DNA from 3 places in the Sporosarcina sp. 179-K 3D1 HS genome. Region 1 is predicted to be linked to each of the others. Evidence: predicted binding sites of a transcription regulator. Region 1 holds the regulator's gene; each other region holds the start of a gene.

The links. Region 1 encodes LexA, which represses DNA repair genes until DNA is damaged. Its sites were predicted from a motif close to CGAACATATGTTCG; they were not measured.
Region 2: a site for LexA is predicted at 995-1,008, ahead of uvrB (excinuclease ABC subunit UvrB). Genes of this name have one in related genera too.
Region 3: a site for LexA is predicted at 600-613, ahead of addB (helicase-exonuclease AddAB subunit AddB). Genes of this name have one in related genera too.

Annotation. Positions count from the first base shown of each region.
Region 1 covers NZ_JBFEGI010000001.1:143,947-149,372, reverse strand. Annotated here, with positions in the region: gene AB1K83_RS00800 (glycerol-3-phosphate dehydrogenase/oxidase) at 1-408, shown strand, start outside; gene AB1K83_RS00795 (alpha/beta hydrolase) at 419-1,330, shown strand; gene miaA (tRNA (adenosine(37)-N6)-dimethylallyltransferase MiaA) at 1,320-2,267, shown strand; gene hfq (RNA chaperone Hfq) at 2,313-2,537, shown strand; gene AB1K83_RS00780 (aminotransferase class I/II-fold pyridoxal phosphate-dependent enzyme) at 2,684-3,949, shown strand; gene AB1K83_RS00775 (hypothetical protein) at 3,968-4,240, shown strand; gene lexA (transcriptional repressor LexA) at 4,237-4,857, opposite strand; gene AB1K83_RS00765 (LysM peptidoglycan-binding domain-containing protein) at 5,283-5,426, shown strand, end outside.
Region 2 covers NZ_JBFEGI010000016.1:12,955-18,380, reverse strand. Annotated here, with positions in the region: gene AB1K83_RS16410 (ABC transporter permease) at 1-543, shown strand, start outside; gene AB1K83_RS16405 (IDEAL domain-containing protein) at 679-915, shown strand; gene uvrB (excinuclease ABC subunit UvrB) at 1,075-3,060, shown strand; gene uvrA (excinuclease ABC subunit UvrA) at 3,068-5,426, shown strand, end outside.
Region 3 covers NZ_JBFEGI010000004.1:7,830-13,255, reverse strand. Annotated here, with positions in the region: gene AB1K83_RS07440 (hypothetical protein) at 1-415, shown strand, start outside; gene addB (helicase-exonuclease AddAB subunit AddB) at 880-4,377, shown strand; gene addA (helicase-exonuclease AddAB subunit AddA) at 4,355-5,426, shown strand, end outside.

The DNA of each region.
Region 1 (5,426 bases):
TTTCGGGATGCCGGACATTACCAACATTTCATTGAATCTAAAGCAAACGAAGCACTTCTTTACGGGTTATCTAAAGAGGACGGGCGGAAGCTGGCCGCTTTTTACGGAACCAATGTCGATACGGTGTTCACTTATGCCCATGCGTTCCAGAAGGGGGAAACCGGACTATCGGTGGCATTACAAGCGGAGATCTTCTATGCGATCCATCATGAAATGGCATTGACGCCATCCGACTTTTTCATCCGGCGCCAAGGGGACATGTATTTTCATATCGACTTCGTAATATCCATTATGAAAGAAGCGACCGCGTTTATGGGCCAACTGCTGTCTTATTCGGACGACGAGGAGCAGCGTTTATTACATGAGCTAGAACTTCATCTGACTGAAACAGAACTGAGGGGGGAATAGTTTGAATGAAATGCAAATTAACATGTCCGATGGATTTTTGGTTCACGCATTTGTCTTGAAACCGGACCAGGAGCCGCGCGGGCATGTCCATTTAATCCATGGCATGGCTGAACATATTGGCAGATATAAAGAATTTGCATCCTATTTGGCTGGTCACGGGTTTCTCGTTTCGGGCCACGATCATCGGGGGCATGGCAAGACAGTCGACTTAAACGGAAAAACCGGTCATCTGGTAGATGAAAACGGGTTTGAACGGGCAGTCCAGGACAGTTATGAAGTGATTCAATCGATTCGGACACAATATCCGTCGTCCCGCTTCATTTTGTTCGGCCATAGCATGGGTTCGTTTGTCGCCCGTCGGTATGTCCAGCTGCATGGGGAGGAAGTCGATTTGGCCATCTTGTCCGGGACAGGAGGAGATCCAGGGCCGGGTCGACTTGCAGGACAAGTGGTCGCCTATCTGTCCGGTAAAAAAAGTGGATTTGATCAACCGGATCATTTTCTGAACAAGCTTGTGTTTGGCGGGTACAATAAAACGGTTTCAAGTCCGAAGACGCCCTTTGATTGGTTATCCACCGATGGGGAGGCAGTGGAGGCTTATCTAAATGACCCGAAATGCGGCATCGTGCCAACGACCCGGTTCTTCGAAGATTTGTTTGACGGGCTAGCCATCATTACTAAAAAAGAAGAGATCGCCAAGGTGCCAAAGGAATTGTCGGTTCTGCTAATTTCAGGAAATGATGACCCCGTCGGAAGTTACGGAAAAGGCGTCTGGCAGACAGCGAAGCAATATGACGAGGCGGGAATACAAGACGTGACGGTCCTGCTGTTTGAAGGCAAGCGGCATGAATTGCTGCATGAAACAAACCGTCATCAAGTGTTTGATTTTGTGAATGAATGGATGAGTAAACATGAAAATTGACTTGGATGTCCTGGCCATCGTCGGTCCGACTGCATCCGGAAAAACGGCGTTGAGCGTCGAACTGGCCAAGCGGGTCGATGGGGAAATCATCAATGGGGACTCCATGCAGGTGTATAAGGGACTGGATGTCGGTACCGCTAAAATTACGCCGGAAGAAATGGATGGTGTGCCTCATCATCTGTTCGACATTAAAGAACCGGATGAGCCCTTTTCTGTCGCTGACTATCAAGAGGCGGTAAGAGGCTGCATCGCTGAAGTGCAAAAGCGCGGAAAAATGCCGATTATTGTCGGCGGGACCGGGTTATATATTCAATCGGTCCTGTTTGACTTTCGCTTTACGGAAGAAGCGGCCGATCTGCAAGTGCGGGAACGGCTGGAGCGTGAACTCGAAGAGAAAGGTGCTGCGGTTTTGTATGAACGGCTCGCGAAAATCGACCCCGCGAGCGCGGAAAAAATCCATCCAAATAATCATCGCCGGCTTGTCCGGGCACTTGAAATTATAGAAGTGTCCGGGAAGACGAAGGCAGAGCATGAGAATGATGCAGGACAGGCCCCTTTATATAAACATGTCATTATCGGGCTTGATATGGATCGGGAGATATTATATGAAAGGATCAATCAGAGGGTCGATGTCATGATGGAGAATGGGCTGTTACAGGAAGTACAAGATCTATGGGAGCAAGGAATCCGTGGGGTGCAGTCTGTACAGGCCATCGGATACAAAGAGTTGTACAGTTATTTGGAAGGCCGATCCACACTGGACGCCGCAGTGGAAGAGATTAAAAAAAATACTCGGAATTACGCGAAACGACAACTAACCTATTTCCGTAACAAGTTGGAGATTGCTTGGTTTGACGCAGGGAAAGGCACAGCGGAAAATATTGAGAAAATATCTGAATTCATGAAGGATTTCAAAAAGGAAAAGCGAATTAAGTAAGGTAGGTAGTAGAAATATAGGCTGGACAACGGGAGGATTCGACAAATGGCGCAAGGGAATATGCAGGACGTTTTTTTAAATTCGTTACGGAAAAACAATACATTTGTAACGGTATTCTTACTGAATGGCTTTCAATTAAAAGGCCTTATCAAATCGTATGATAATTATACGGTCCTACTAGAATCGGACGGCAAGCAACAATTGATCTACAAACATGCGATTTCCACATACGTTCCATCTAAGCCGGTCGTATTGAAAGAAATTGAATAAGGGAAAAGCGGAATTGGGTCTGGTTGGTGCCCGATTCCGTTTTTTTACTTTCTTTCCTTTTGCAAATCGTACAGAACCGCATCTTGACCTCTGGAAACAGACTGATAAGATGAGGAAGTGACTATTCGATGGAAAGAGGAATCAAAATGCAACTGGATCGATACGACGAGTCCCTTTGGGAACAAGCGGAAGCCATTGAATTAAAGCTGGCTCCGTATTTCAAAAAAGTTGAACGGACGGCATTCTATAACCAACGGAAAGTGCTTGCTGCTTTCCGCCATAATAAAGTGAGCGATTTCCATCTGACCGGCTCGACTGGTTATGGCTATGATGACAGCGGAAGGGATGTCCTGGAGCAAGTGTATGCCGATGTGTTTGGTGCGGAAGCTTGTCTCGTCCGCAATCAGATCATCTCCGGAACACACGCAATTTCCATCAGCTTATTCGGTATTTTGCGTCCGGGGGATGAATTGCTGTATATAACGGGGAAACCATATGACACATTGGAATCCATCGTTTCGGGGAAAGGCAAGGATACCGGTTCACTTGAAGATTATGGGATCGGCTACCGCCATATCGACTTGCTTGAAGACGGTTCCGTCGACTTTGAACAAGTGGTGGCCCATATTAAGCCGAACACGAAAATGATCGGCATCCAGCGGTCCAAAGGCTATTCGGATCGACCTTCCTTCACAGTCGGTCAAATTGCTGAAATGGTTCGTAAAGTAAAAGAGATCAAACCGGAGTTGATTGTATTCGTCGATAATTGCTACGGCGAATTTGTCGAAGAACAGGAGCCGACGGATATCGGAGTGGACTTGATGGCCGGTTCCCTCATAAAAAATCCGGGTGGTGGTTTGGCTCGCACCGGGGGGTATATCGCGGGTCGTGCCGATCTCGTGGAAAAATGCGCCTATCGGATGACTTCGCCGGGGTTGGGAGCGGAGGCAGGCGCTTCTCTGGATACGCTGTTGGAAATGTACCAGGGATTCTTTCTGGCCCCCCATGTGGTGAGCCAAGCGTTGAAAGGGGCTCTATTTACGGCTGCCTTGTTGGAGAGCTATGGAATGAAGACCGCGCCCCATTATGCAGAGGAACGGACCGACTTAATTCAATCTGTTTCGTTTGAGACGGCGGAGCAGATGATCGCATTCTGCCAGACCATCCAGGAAAACTCTCCGATTGATGCGCATTTTGCACCGGAGCCGTCCTATATGCCAGGCTATGCAGACGATGTCATCATGGCGGCCGGCACATTCATCCAAGGGTCCAGCATCGAATTGACTGCTGACGGCCCAATCCGTCCACCGTACACCGCGTATGTACAAGGTGGATTAACTTATGAGCACATCAAAGCCGCCGTCCTTGCTTCTACTTGGAAATTGGTCAACGGGGACTTGTTAGGGGAGTAAGGATGAGGAAGTAGTGCAATGCTTTATGGCTCGGGCGAAATGTCATGGGAAAACAGGGAATTGTCATGGCAATTGGTGAAACTGTCATGGCAATCCGAAAAACTATCATGGCCCGGCCGAGCTGTCATGGGAAAATCGGGAATTGTCATGGCAATCCGAAAAACTGTCATGGCCCGGTCGAACTGTCATGGCAATCCGAAAAACTATCATGGCCCGGACACAATTCCTCCGAGTCCACACAAAAAAGAGCTGCCTACGTTAAAACGAGTAAGCAGCTCTTTTTGTGATTAATGAATCATCCGGTAGACACCAACAACTTTTCCAAGGATGGTAACATTATCGACAATGATCGGGTCCATCGAAGGGTTCTCCGGTTGAAGGCGGAAATAATCCTTTTCTTTAAAGAATCGTTTGACCGTTGCTTCGTCCTCGTCCGTCATAGCAACGACAATCTCACCGTTTTGAGCCGTTTGTTGCTGTTTGACAACGACATGGTCTCCATTTAAGATACCTGCGTCAATCATACTTTCCCCGACAATTTCAAGCATGAATAAATTATCTTCACTTGTGCCGAATGATTCGGGCAACGGGAAATACTCCTCAATATTTTCAATTGCTGTAATTGGAAGTCCGGCCGTCACCTTCCCCACTAACGGAACATGGAGTACGCCTGGTTTCATGGCATCCAAGCCTTCTGGATCGAGAACTTCGATCGCACGCGGTTTCGTTGGGTCTCTACGAATATACCCTTTGCTTTCTAACCTTGCCAGATGGCCATGAACAGTGGAACTGGAAGCAAGCCCGACTGCTTCTCCGATTTCCCTTACGGATGGCGGATACCCTTTTTTCCTGACTTCGTCTTTAATAAAAGTTAAAATATCCTCTTGTCTCTTTGAAATCTTCTTCAAACCATTCACCTCTCAACTAACAATCTAGTAATTTATCTAAATTCAGCAAGATTCCCAATTCTATGGTTGACGCTATGAATGAAGCGCATTCTACTTCAATGGGTTTTTTCAAACGCTTGCTGAATTCAGATAATGCCTCCGGCGGATGTCACAGATTTTGAAAGGAGTCAAGAGGAAGGCAGTCTAAAAGCGCGACGTCCTGTCGCAACGACTGCATGACCTGCATCACGCAGGCCTCAAGCTCGAAAAAATCTGGACGCAATTACGCCGAGGCGTAATTGATTAAATTTCTTACTTTACAGTATAACAGGTGTTCGGGTAATAAGCAAACGCAAGTTCGAGAAAAGGATTGACAAATGGAAGCAAGTGTTCTTATAATGAGAACAAGTATTCCGAACTAACATTCGCAATAGGGGGATTTATACATGGCTTTTATTAAAAACAACTCTTATATCTTACTAATATTTGTAATTTGTATCAGCGCTACATTGATCGGTACGTATAAACTCGCTAAAGAACAAGCTTATACGGAAGTCACCATAACAGAAGGCGACACGCTTTGGGGGCTT
Region 2 (5,426 bases), on a different contig from region 1:
GAGCAAAATCGGATGATGCGCTTTTATCGTTTTGCCAATTATTTTACGGATGTCCCCCATTTGAAAGGCTCCGTGAGCAGGAGAAGTTGGCTAGGATTCCTGATGGGACAAACCGGATTCCGCAATCCGGCCCCACAATCGTACTTATTAGTGCGGACATTCATCCGGACAGACGACATCTTTTGGCTATGGGTCAGGCTGACCGCATTGTCCATCGTGGGAGTTCTCTTCATCCCGTTTCCAATTGTTTCGTTCATTTATGTAGGGTCGCTTTCCTTCGCTTCTGCCGTGCAATTGATTCATGCTTTGCGGGCAGGGGATGATTTCCGTATGGATCGGCTGTTTCCTGAGAAGGAGGATTCCCGTCCGCAAGCTATCCGGAAATTGGTCCGAGTAGTGCAATGGATACAAATTGTGTTCGTGGGATTGGCGGCTTGCTTAAATTTCGGGTTGTCACTGAATCCGCTACTCATCATAGCCGTAATGTTCATTGTTTCCGAGGCGACGATACGATTGACACATGAAAAGGAAGAGTGGGAATAGGGAGGAATGGCCTGTTCCTAGTGGAATTATTCTCCGGCTAAACAAAATGATTCAAAAGAAGGAATATTCAAAAAAACCTTGCAACTTACTGTGCAGATTATATATAATAAATAAAAGGCATCAGAGGTGAGCGAGATGGAAAACAACTATTCGTATGCTGAATTCTTGAAAGCCGTTGGAAAAAACAGTTCATCGCTCCAAGCGGAAAAATTATTAAATGAAATCTACATGGATCTGTTTCTCAAACATATTCACAGGGAGCAAACGAAAAAAAGACTCGTACAATTAATTGATGATGCACTTGACCGTCGGGATGAAGAGGCATTTCGTCTCTACACGGAAAGCCTTGCCAAATTGAAAGATAATGAATAAAAATCAACAAAACACCGCGTGTCTGCCGGACATGCGGTGTTTTTGTTTTGGAGAATTGGTAAGGAGATTGATTCCTCGAAAAACACATGTTCGTTTTTATTAGGACAATAAAAGGGAATATGATAAAATAGAAGTAATTTATTTTGGGAGTGTTAGATTATGAAGAATCGTCAATTCGAATTGCAAGCTCCTTATACACCGCAAGGCGATCAGCCCTCTGCTATTGCAAGTCTCGTAGAAGGATTGGCTAAAGGGAAAAAACACCAGACCTTGCTAGGAGCGACCGGTACAGGTAAGACGTTCACCATTTCCAACGTCGTAAAAGAAATTAATAAACCGACATTAGTCATTGCACATAATAAAACATTGGCCGGCCAGTTATATAGCGAATTCAAAGAATTCTTCCCGAATAACGCGGTTGAGTATTTTGTCAGTTTTTATGACTACTATCAGCCAGAAGCCTATGTCCCGCAAACGGACACTTATATTGAGAAAGACTCGAGCATCAACGATGAAATTGATAAATTGCGTCACTCGGCGACATCCTCTTTATTTGAACGGAATGATGTCTTAATTGTCGCATCCGTCTCTTGCATTTACGGCCTCGGTTCGCCGGAAGAATACCGGAACCATGTCGTTTCCTTACGTCCTGGCATGGAAATCGAACGAAATGAGTTACTCCGCAGGTTTGTAGATATCCTTTATGAACGCAACGACGTCAACTTCACCCGGGGGACATTCCGTGTCCGCGGGGACGTCGTGGAATTATTGCCGGCTTCGCAAGATGAACATTGCATCCGTATCGAATTTTTCGGGGATGAGATTGATCGCATTCGTGAAGTGGATGCGTTGACTGGAGAGATCCTGGGGGAACGTGAGCATGTCGCGATCTTCCCGGCCTCCCACTTCGTCACCGGTGAAGCGAAGATGGTCAAAGCGATTGAAAACATCGAAATCGAGCTGGAAGAGCAATTGAAGATTTTACGCGGACAGGACAAGCTGTTGGAAGCACAGCGTTTGGAGCAACGGACACGCTACGATCTTGAGATGATGCGTGAGATGGGCTTCTGTTCCGGGATCGAGAACTACTCCAGGCATTTGACGTTGCGCCCGCCTGGTGCAACACCTTATACCCTCCTAGACTATTTTCCAGATGATTTTTTACTTGTAGCAGATGAAAGCCATGTGACCTTGCCGCAAATCCGAGGGATGTACAATGGGGACCAAGCACGTAAAAAAGTGCTGGTCGATCATGGTTTCCGATTGCCATCCGCATTGGATAACCGGCCGCTTATGTTCGAGGAATTCGAACGGTATATCCACAGCGCCATCTTTGTGTCTGCCACGCCAGGGCCATATGAAATTGAACATACTCCAGAAATGGTTGAGCAGATCATCCGTCCGACGGGCCTATTAGATCCTGTCATCGAAGTGCGCCCGATCGAAGGTCAGATCGATGACCTCCTGGACGAAATCCAACAGCGAGTGGAGAGGAACGAGCGAGTGCTGATCACGACGTTGACGAAGAAAATGTCCGAGGATCTGACAGACTACTTGAAAGACGTCGGGGTTAAAGTCAATTACCTTCATTCGGAGATAAAGACGCTGGAACGGATCGAAATTATCCGGGAATTACGCCTCGGCGTCTATGACGTCCTCATCGGCATCAACTTGTTGAGAGAAGGATTGGATATTCCGGAAGTGTCATTGGTCACCATCCTGGATGCGGATAAGGAAGGTTTCCTCCGTTCCGAACGGTCATTGATTCAGACCATCGGACGCGCAGCGCGGAATGCAAATGGCCATGTCATCATGTACGCAGATCGGATGACCGATTCCATGACGAAAGCAATCGAAGAAACGAAACGTCGCCGTGAAATCCAAATGGCGCACAATGACAAGCATGGTATCATTCCGAAAACGATCCAAAAAGAAGTGCGGGATGTCATACGTGCAACACAAGTAGCAGATGAAACAGTTTCTTATATTGAAAAAGTGACAGAAGGTAAGAAATTGACAAAAGAAGAGAAGGCTACCCTTTTAGTCACACTGGAAACCGAGATGAAAGAAGCGGCAAAAGCGCTTGATTTTGAACGTGCTGCCGAGTTGCGGGACACGATTTTGGAATTGAAAGCGGAAAGGTAAGATTACTATGAAAAATAAAGAGATTGTCATACAGGGCGCGCGGGCACATAACCTCAAAAATATTGACGTACGTATCCCACGGGACCAACTTGTCGTCGTGACGGGGCTATCCGGATCGGGCAAGTCTTCACTTGCATTCGATACGATCTATGCGGAAGGGCAGCGTCGATACGTTGAGTCATTATCGGCGTATGCACGTCAGTTTCTCGGTCAAATGGACAAGCCGGATGTGGATGCCATCGAGGGGCTGTCCCCGGCGATTTCAATCGATCAGAAGACAACAAGCCGGAATCCGCGTTCCACTGTTGGAACCGTTACTGAGATTTATGATTACTTGCGTCTATTATACGCACGTGTCGGCAAGCCGATCTGCCCGATCCATGGAACTGAGATTTCATCCCAAACTGTGGAGCAAATGGTGGATCGCCTGATGGAATTGCCCGAGCGCACACGCATCCAAGTGTTGGCTCCCATTGTCTCCGGCCGTAAAGGGACGCATGCCAAACTGATCGAAGACATTAAGAAGCAAGGATATGTCCGTATCCGGGTCAATGGGGAAACAATGGACTTGGATGATAATATCGAGCTGAATAAAAATAAGAAGCATACGATTGAAGTCGTCATTGACCGGATCGTCATCAAAGCGGATATCGAAGCCCGACTCAGCGATTCGCTCGAGTCCGCACTCCGACTGGCGGAAGGGAATGTACTAATAGATGTGATCGATGGCGAAGAAATTTTGTTCAGCGAACACCATGCCTGCCCTCTTTGTGGGTTCTCCATCGGCGAGTTGGAACCAAGGATGTTTTCATTCAACAGTCCGTTCGGCGCTTGTCCGGAGTGTGACGGATTGGGAACGAAGCTAGAGGTCGATGCGGAGCTGGTCATCCCTGATCCGTCCCGCTCGTTGAAAGATCATGCCGTTGCACCATGGGAACCGACCAGTTCGCAGTATTATCCCGAATTGCTGAAAACGGTGGCGAACCATTTCGGGATTTCCATGGATGACCCGGTAAGCGAGTTACCGGAAGATGAGCTCAATAAAATATTATACGGATCAAAAGATGAAAAAATCCGATTCCGCTATACGAATGAGTTCGGGGGTACCCGGGATAATAATATTTACTTTGAAGGAGTGCTGGCCAATGTCGCCCGGCGCTATAAAGAGACATCCTCTGATTATATTCGGGAGCAGATGGAGAAGTACATGGCGCAGCGGCCTTGTCCGACGTGCCATGGCTATCGTCTGAAAGAAGAAACGTTGGCGGTGAAGGTGAACGATGTCCATATCGGGCAAGTGACGGAGTTATCCATTGTGGAAGCGGATCGGTTTTTCAAAGGTCTTCAACTATCTGAAAAAGATGCGCAAATTGCAAAATTAATCTTACGGGAGATTGATGAAAGACTTGGGTTCTTGATCAATGTCGGACTCGACTATTTGACTTTATCACGGGCTGCCGGCACATTATCAGGCGGAGAAGCACAGCGGATCCGTCTGGCTACGCAGATCGGCTCCCGATTGACCGGCGTCCTCTACATTTTGGATGAACCATCCATCGGCCTTCATCAACGTGATAACGACAGGCTCATCGGCACCTTGAAAAATATGCGCGATATCGGCAATACATTGATTGTCGTGGAGCATGATGATGATACGATGATGGCGGCCGATTATTTAATTGATATCGGACCAGGAGCCGGCGTTGCCGGAGGACAAATCGTCTCTGCCGGTACGCCTGCAGAAGTCATGGAAGATCCGGCTTCCTTGACAGGCCAATATTTGAGCGGCAAGCTGTTCATTCCACTGCCAATGGAACGAAGAGAGAAGGATGGCCGGAAAGTTACGATAACAGGGGCCTCCGAAAACAACTTGAAAGAGGTAGATGCTGAGTTCCCACTCGGGCAATTCATTGCCGTGACGGGAGTATCCGGTTCCGGTAAAAGTACATTGGTCAATGAAGTCCTGCATAAAGTGCTGGCGCAAAAGCTGAACCGTTCCAAACAGAAGCCCGGTCAATACAAGTCGGTCTCGGGCCTTGAGGAACTGGAAAAAGTTATCGACATCGACCAATCGCCGATCGGCAGGACGCCGCGATCGAATCCGGCGACGTATACAGGGGTTTTTGACGACATCCGTGATGTGTATGCGGCGACCAATGAAGCAAAAGTACGTGGCTATAAAAAAGGCCGGTTCAGCTTCAATGTGAAAGGCGGACGCTGTGAAGCTTGCCGGGGGGACGGCATTATCAAGATTGAAATGCACTTCCTGCCAGACGTCTACGTTCCATGTGAAGTATGCCATGGGAAACGGTATAACCGCGAGACATTGGAAGTCACGTATAAAGGGAAAAATATTGCGGATGTCC
Region 3 (5,426 bases), on a different contig from region 1:
CCAGATGGATGATGATGAAAATGTGGAAACAGCGGAGGACGTGTTCGCGTCCAAACAGCGGATTTTTCAAATCCCGCTTGATGCACCTGACGAAAAAACTGTCATTAGTAATCCAGTCGGACAGGACGATATATATGATTTCCTCGTATTGCCAGAGAGGGATGAATTGATTTACCAAGCGGTGGGCGGCACAGGGGCGGATGGCATATTTGAATATGAATTATTCAGCTATAACTGGAAAACGCATAAGACCAAACAATTGACCAAACTAAAGGAATACGCGTCTAAACCTATCCGAGGGGCGGAAGACCAAATTTATTTCTTGGTGGACCGCCAATTCGGAGAGCGGAATCCGGAATTTCGCATTTATCAGATGAGTGTGGAAGGGAAAGATGTGAGGGAAATTCAAAGGTGATTCGTGAGGGGGGAGGGGGCACATGGGAGATATAATCGCTTGCGAGGAGTTATGAGCGGTTCTTGGGAGTTATGATCGCTTGCGAGGAAATATGAGCGTTTGTCGGGGGTTATGATCGCTTGCGGAGAAGTATGAGCGGTTCTTCGAAGTTATGATCGCTTGCGAGGAAGTATGAGCGGTTCTTCGAAGTTATGATCGCTTGCGAGGAAGTATAGGCGGTTCTCCAGAGTTATGATCGTTCGCGTAGAAGTATGAGCGGTTCTCGAAAGTTATGATCGCTTGCGTGGAAATATGATCGTTTCTCCGGAAATATGAGCGCCCCTCGGTAGTTTGCGATTTGCGGTGGTGTCTCTATTCTTTCGAAAACTCTCCATTCAAATAGTTTCTGTCACTCTCATCTTTCTGTACAATAGAAAGAAAGGGTGACAGGTTTTTTTATTTCATTGAACAGAGGAGGACGACCTATGTCATTGCGATTTATCACCGGACGATCGGGGTCTGGGAAGACGACGTTTATCGAGAGGGAGATTGCGGCGGAACTGACGGAACGGCCGATCGGGGCACCGATTATCGTAATCGTGCCCGACCAGATGTCCTTCTCGATGGAGCATGGCCTGTCGGTCAATTATGGATTGAACGGGATCATTCGGGCGCAAGTGTTGACGTTTAAACGGCTAGCGTGGCGCATCTTGCAGGAGACAGGCGGGATTGCGCGCAAGGAAGTGGATGGCTTCGGCTATCGAATGCTCGTGCGCAGCGTGCTGGAGGAGAACCAGGACGAGTTCAAACTGTTCCGCCAGGCAGCGAATAAGCGCGGGTTCACGGAAATGATCGGCGATTTGCTCAAAGAGTTCAGCCGCTACAGCTTGGATCATGCCATGCTGCAAGATCTCCGGACGAGCCTTGCCGGGCAGGATGCGCCTCGTACGCTGCTCGACAAAGCGGATGACCTCGCGATTCTTCTGACCAAAATAGAAGAAAAGCTTGGCACTGCCTATATCGACAGTGAAGGACATTTGGCGCTCCTCGCTTCGCAAATCAAACACTCCGACCTGCTTCGGGATGCACATATTTACATAGACGGTTTCGAACATTTTCCGACCCGTGAATATGAAATCATAACCGAACTGATGAAATACGCCAACCGCGTAACGGTAGCCCTCCCGATGGAAGGGGCCGATTCGGGGTTTGGCGATCACGAACTGTTTTACACACCGGTCCGTACTTCATTCCGCTTGCGGGAAATCGCACGGTCGGAATCAGTGGAAGTGGAAGACGATGTCTATATGTCGAAAGGGCAACGCTTTAAAAATGACGATCTCCGCCATTTTGAAGCGGAATTTGACCATTATCCAGCGCCGGCAAAACAGTCGGAAGGGCATGTTCAAATCATTGAAGCCGCCGACCGCCGTGCGGAAATTCATGCCGTGGCGCGGGCGATCCGCGAGAAGGTTCGCGCTGGCAAGCGGTATAAGGAGATTGCCATCCTGTATCGACAGCCGGAAAAATACGACGAGCTGATTGAAACGATTTTCCCGCAATATGATATTCCGGTGTTCATTAGCCGGAAAAAACCGATGCTGCATCATCCGCTCATCGAGTTTTCCCGTTCCGTCCTGGAAGCGGTGACGGCTGGCTGGTCGTATGAATCGGTTTTCCGTGCGGTAAAGACGGATCTCTTTTTTCCGCATAATGAAGAGAAGATCCTTTGGCGGGAGCGGGCCGATCGTTTGGAAAACTACGTACTGGCACGGGGAATTTACGGTTCGCGCTGGTTTGACGACACGCGTTGGCGGGTGAAGAAATACAGAGGGCTCGAGCTGCATACAGAGGTGCAGACTGATGAAGAACGGGCATTGGAGCAGGAACTGCATTTGGTCCGTGATGTCATCCGGGAGCCGCTCGCTTCGTTCGAAGCCCGGCTGAAACGTTCCCGCAATGGCCGGGATGTGGCAGAAGCATTGTTTTTATTCATGGAAAAACTGCAGGTCTATGAGAAGATACTTGACCTCCGGGTGGAAGAGGAGGAGGCGGGGCGGCTGCTCGGTGCGACGGAGCATGAGCAGGCATGGAATAACTGGATCAACGTCCTTGACCAGTTTGTGCTCATGTTCGGCGATAAAGAAATGAATCCGGCAGAAGCGGCGCGCATTTTGGATGAAGGATTCGACACGCTCGAATTTTCCAGGATTCCGCCGTCCCTCGACCAAGTGACGGTAACGACGCTTGAAGTTTCAGCGTTAATGGAGATTTGTGCGGTCTTCGTCATCGGGGTCAATGATGGCGTACTGCCAAAGCGGATTGACAATGAAGGGCTTCTTTCCGATGCGGACCGGGAATGGTTCATGCACGTTGGCTTTGACCTGGCCCCGACTTCAAAGATGAAATTGATGGATGAAACATTCATGGCATATCGTGCCTTCACCGCGGCAAGGGAAGAACTGATCGTGTCGTATCCGATTGCGGATGAGGAAGGTAAAGCGCTCATTCCATCTCTTTATATTTCCAAGATCCAGCAGTTGTTGCCGGGGACGCCGCTTGAAGTGGTTGTGACGGATCCATCCGAACTTCCGCTTGATGCCGATCAGTTCGCCTATATCAGCCATCCGCGGGCCGCGTTGCCGTATGCTTCAATCAAAGCGAAAGAAGCGTTCCGCTCCGGATTGTTGGATGTCAAATGGCAGGCCGTCATGGCGTATTACGAAGAGGATCCGTTTTGGTCCTCCGTGCTGCGTCATATTATCCGGCCGATGAAAGAAGGCAAGTCGACTGAACGGCTCCGGCCGGAACTGACGGCCGGATTGTATGGCGAGTCGTTCGTTTCGAGCGTGTCAAGAGTTGAATCGTATTATAGCTGTCCGTTTCAGCACTATGCTTCGTATGGTCTGCGCTTGGAAGAGCGGACTGAATTCACATTGGAAGCGCCGGCGATCGGAGATCTGTTCCATGCCGCATTGAAATGGGTGTCCGACGAAGTGATGCGACTTTCTAAATCATGGAGCGAACTGTCCAGGGAGGAATGCTGGAAGTTAGCGCGGGAAGCGGTCGATGATATTACACCATATTTCTTTAACCGCATTTTATTGTCGACACATCGCTATCAATATATTAAACGGAAACTGATGCAAATCATTCAGCGGACGATTTATTCCCTCAGCCATCAGGCGAAGGCGACGGTGTTCAAACCGGTCGCCATCGAAGCGGGGTTCGGACCGGGGGAGGAACTGCCTCCTCTTGAAATCCCGCTGCGCCGTGGGAATAAAATGCAGCTGCGCGGCCGGATCGACCGGGTCGATGCGACGGAAATCGGCGGGAAGGAATATGTCCGGATCATTGATTATAAATCTTCCGCCCGTTCGCTCGATTTGGCAGAAGTGTACTATGGCCTGTCCTTGCAAATGCTGACGTATTTGGATGTAGCGCTGGAAAATGCGGACGAGTGGCTCGGCATTGAAGCGCATCCGGCAGGCGTTCTCTATATGCACGTCCATAATCCAATGATCCGGCCGGATATGGAGTTGACAGCTGAACAGCTAGATGCGGAAATTCGGAAGTCCTATAAGATGAAGGGCTACTTGCTAGAACATCCAGATGTCGTAACGGGGATGGATGCGGAAATTGGCCGTATCTCTGCGATTGTTCCGGCAGCGTTGAAAACGGACGGCACCTTTACGAAAGCTTCGAAAGTGCTGGCTGCTGAAGATCTGGACATGATGCGCTCATTTGTCCGGACCCGACATCGGAAAGCGGGCGATGCGATGCTGGCGGGCGACACCCGGGTGTTCCCGTATAAATTACGTGACAAGATGCCTTGCCAGTTCTGTTCCTACCGATCGGTGTGCCAGTTCGATCCATCCGATCCGGAACAGCAATATCGTCCTTATACGGATTTGGCACCTGACATCACTTTAGAAAAAATGCGGAAGGAGGTAGCGGAGGATGAACATACCAACGAAACCTGAGGGTGTGACGTTTACGGATGCCCAGTGGAAAGCGATTTGGGCATCAGGGAAAGATATTCTCGTCTCTGCGGCCGCCGGTTCCGGAAAAACGAAAGTGCTGATCACCCGGATGATCGAGAAAGTGCTGGATGAAAAAGATCCGACCGATGTCGATCAGCTGCTCGTCGTCACCTTTACCAATGCTTCCGCGGCGGAAATGCGACATCGGATGGCGAAAGCGTTGGAAGAGGCGATTGCGGCGAAGCCGGAATCTGTCCATTTACGCAGGCAATTGAATTTATTGAATAAAGCACAAATCTCCACTTTACACTCCTTCTGCCTGAATATCGTACGGCAGTATGCCTATTTGCTCGACATCGACCCGGGCTTCCGCATCGCAGATAGTACGGAAGCGGCATTGTTGCGGGATGATATGATCGGAGAAGTTCTGGAAGAGGCGTACGGCGCGGAAAATCCGGATGCGATGTACCGGCTTGCGGATAGCTTCACGTCGGACCGGAATGACCAAGCGATCGAAACGCTCATCGACCGGCTGTATGATTATTCGCGCGTGCACCCATCGCCGGAAGCGTGGCTGCGACGAATTCCGGGGCAATATGAAATCGGGGAAATTGCGTCCGTCGATGAGTTGAATTTCATCCAGCCCTTGAAGACGGCCATCCTCCATACGTTGGAAGAAGCTGCCGCGTTGACGCAGGAAATGCACCGCATCGCTTACTTGCCGGACGGACCGGAACCGCTCGCAGCGACGGCGGAGGCCGATTTGCTCTGGATCAATGAAGCGATTCGCCGGTTGAATGAAACAACTTGGGATGAAACTTTTGAATTCTTCAAGACGCTGAAGTGGGTCACTGCGGGGAGAATCAAAAAGGATTCCTGTGACGAAGAGATGGCGAAGCGGGCGAAGAAGTTGCGCGATGACGTGAAGAAGATGATAAACACGGTGAAGGAATGCTACTTTACTAGGACGCCTGCCCGGTTGTTGGAGGAGATCCGTTTGATGGCCCCTGCGATGCATACCCTCATCGATCTGGTCATCGACTTCGGAC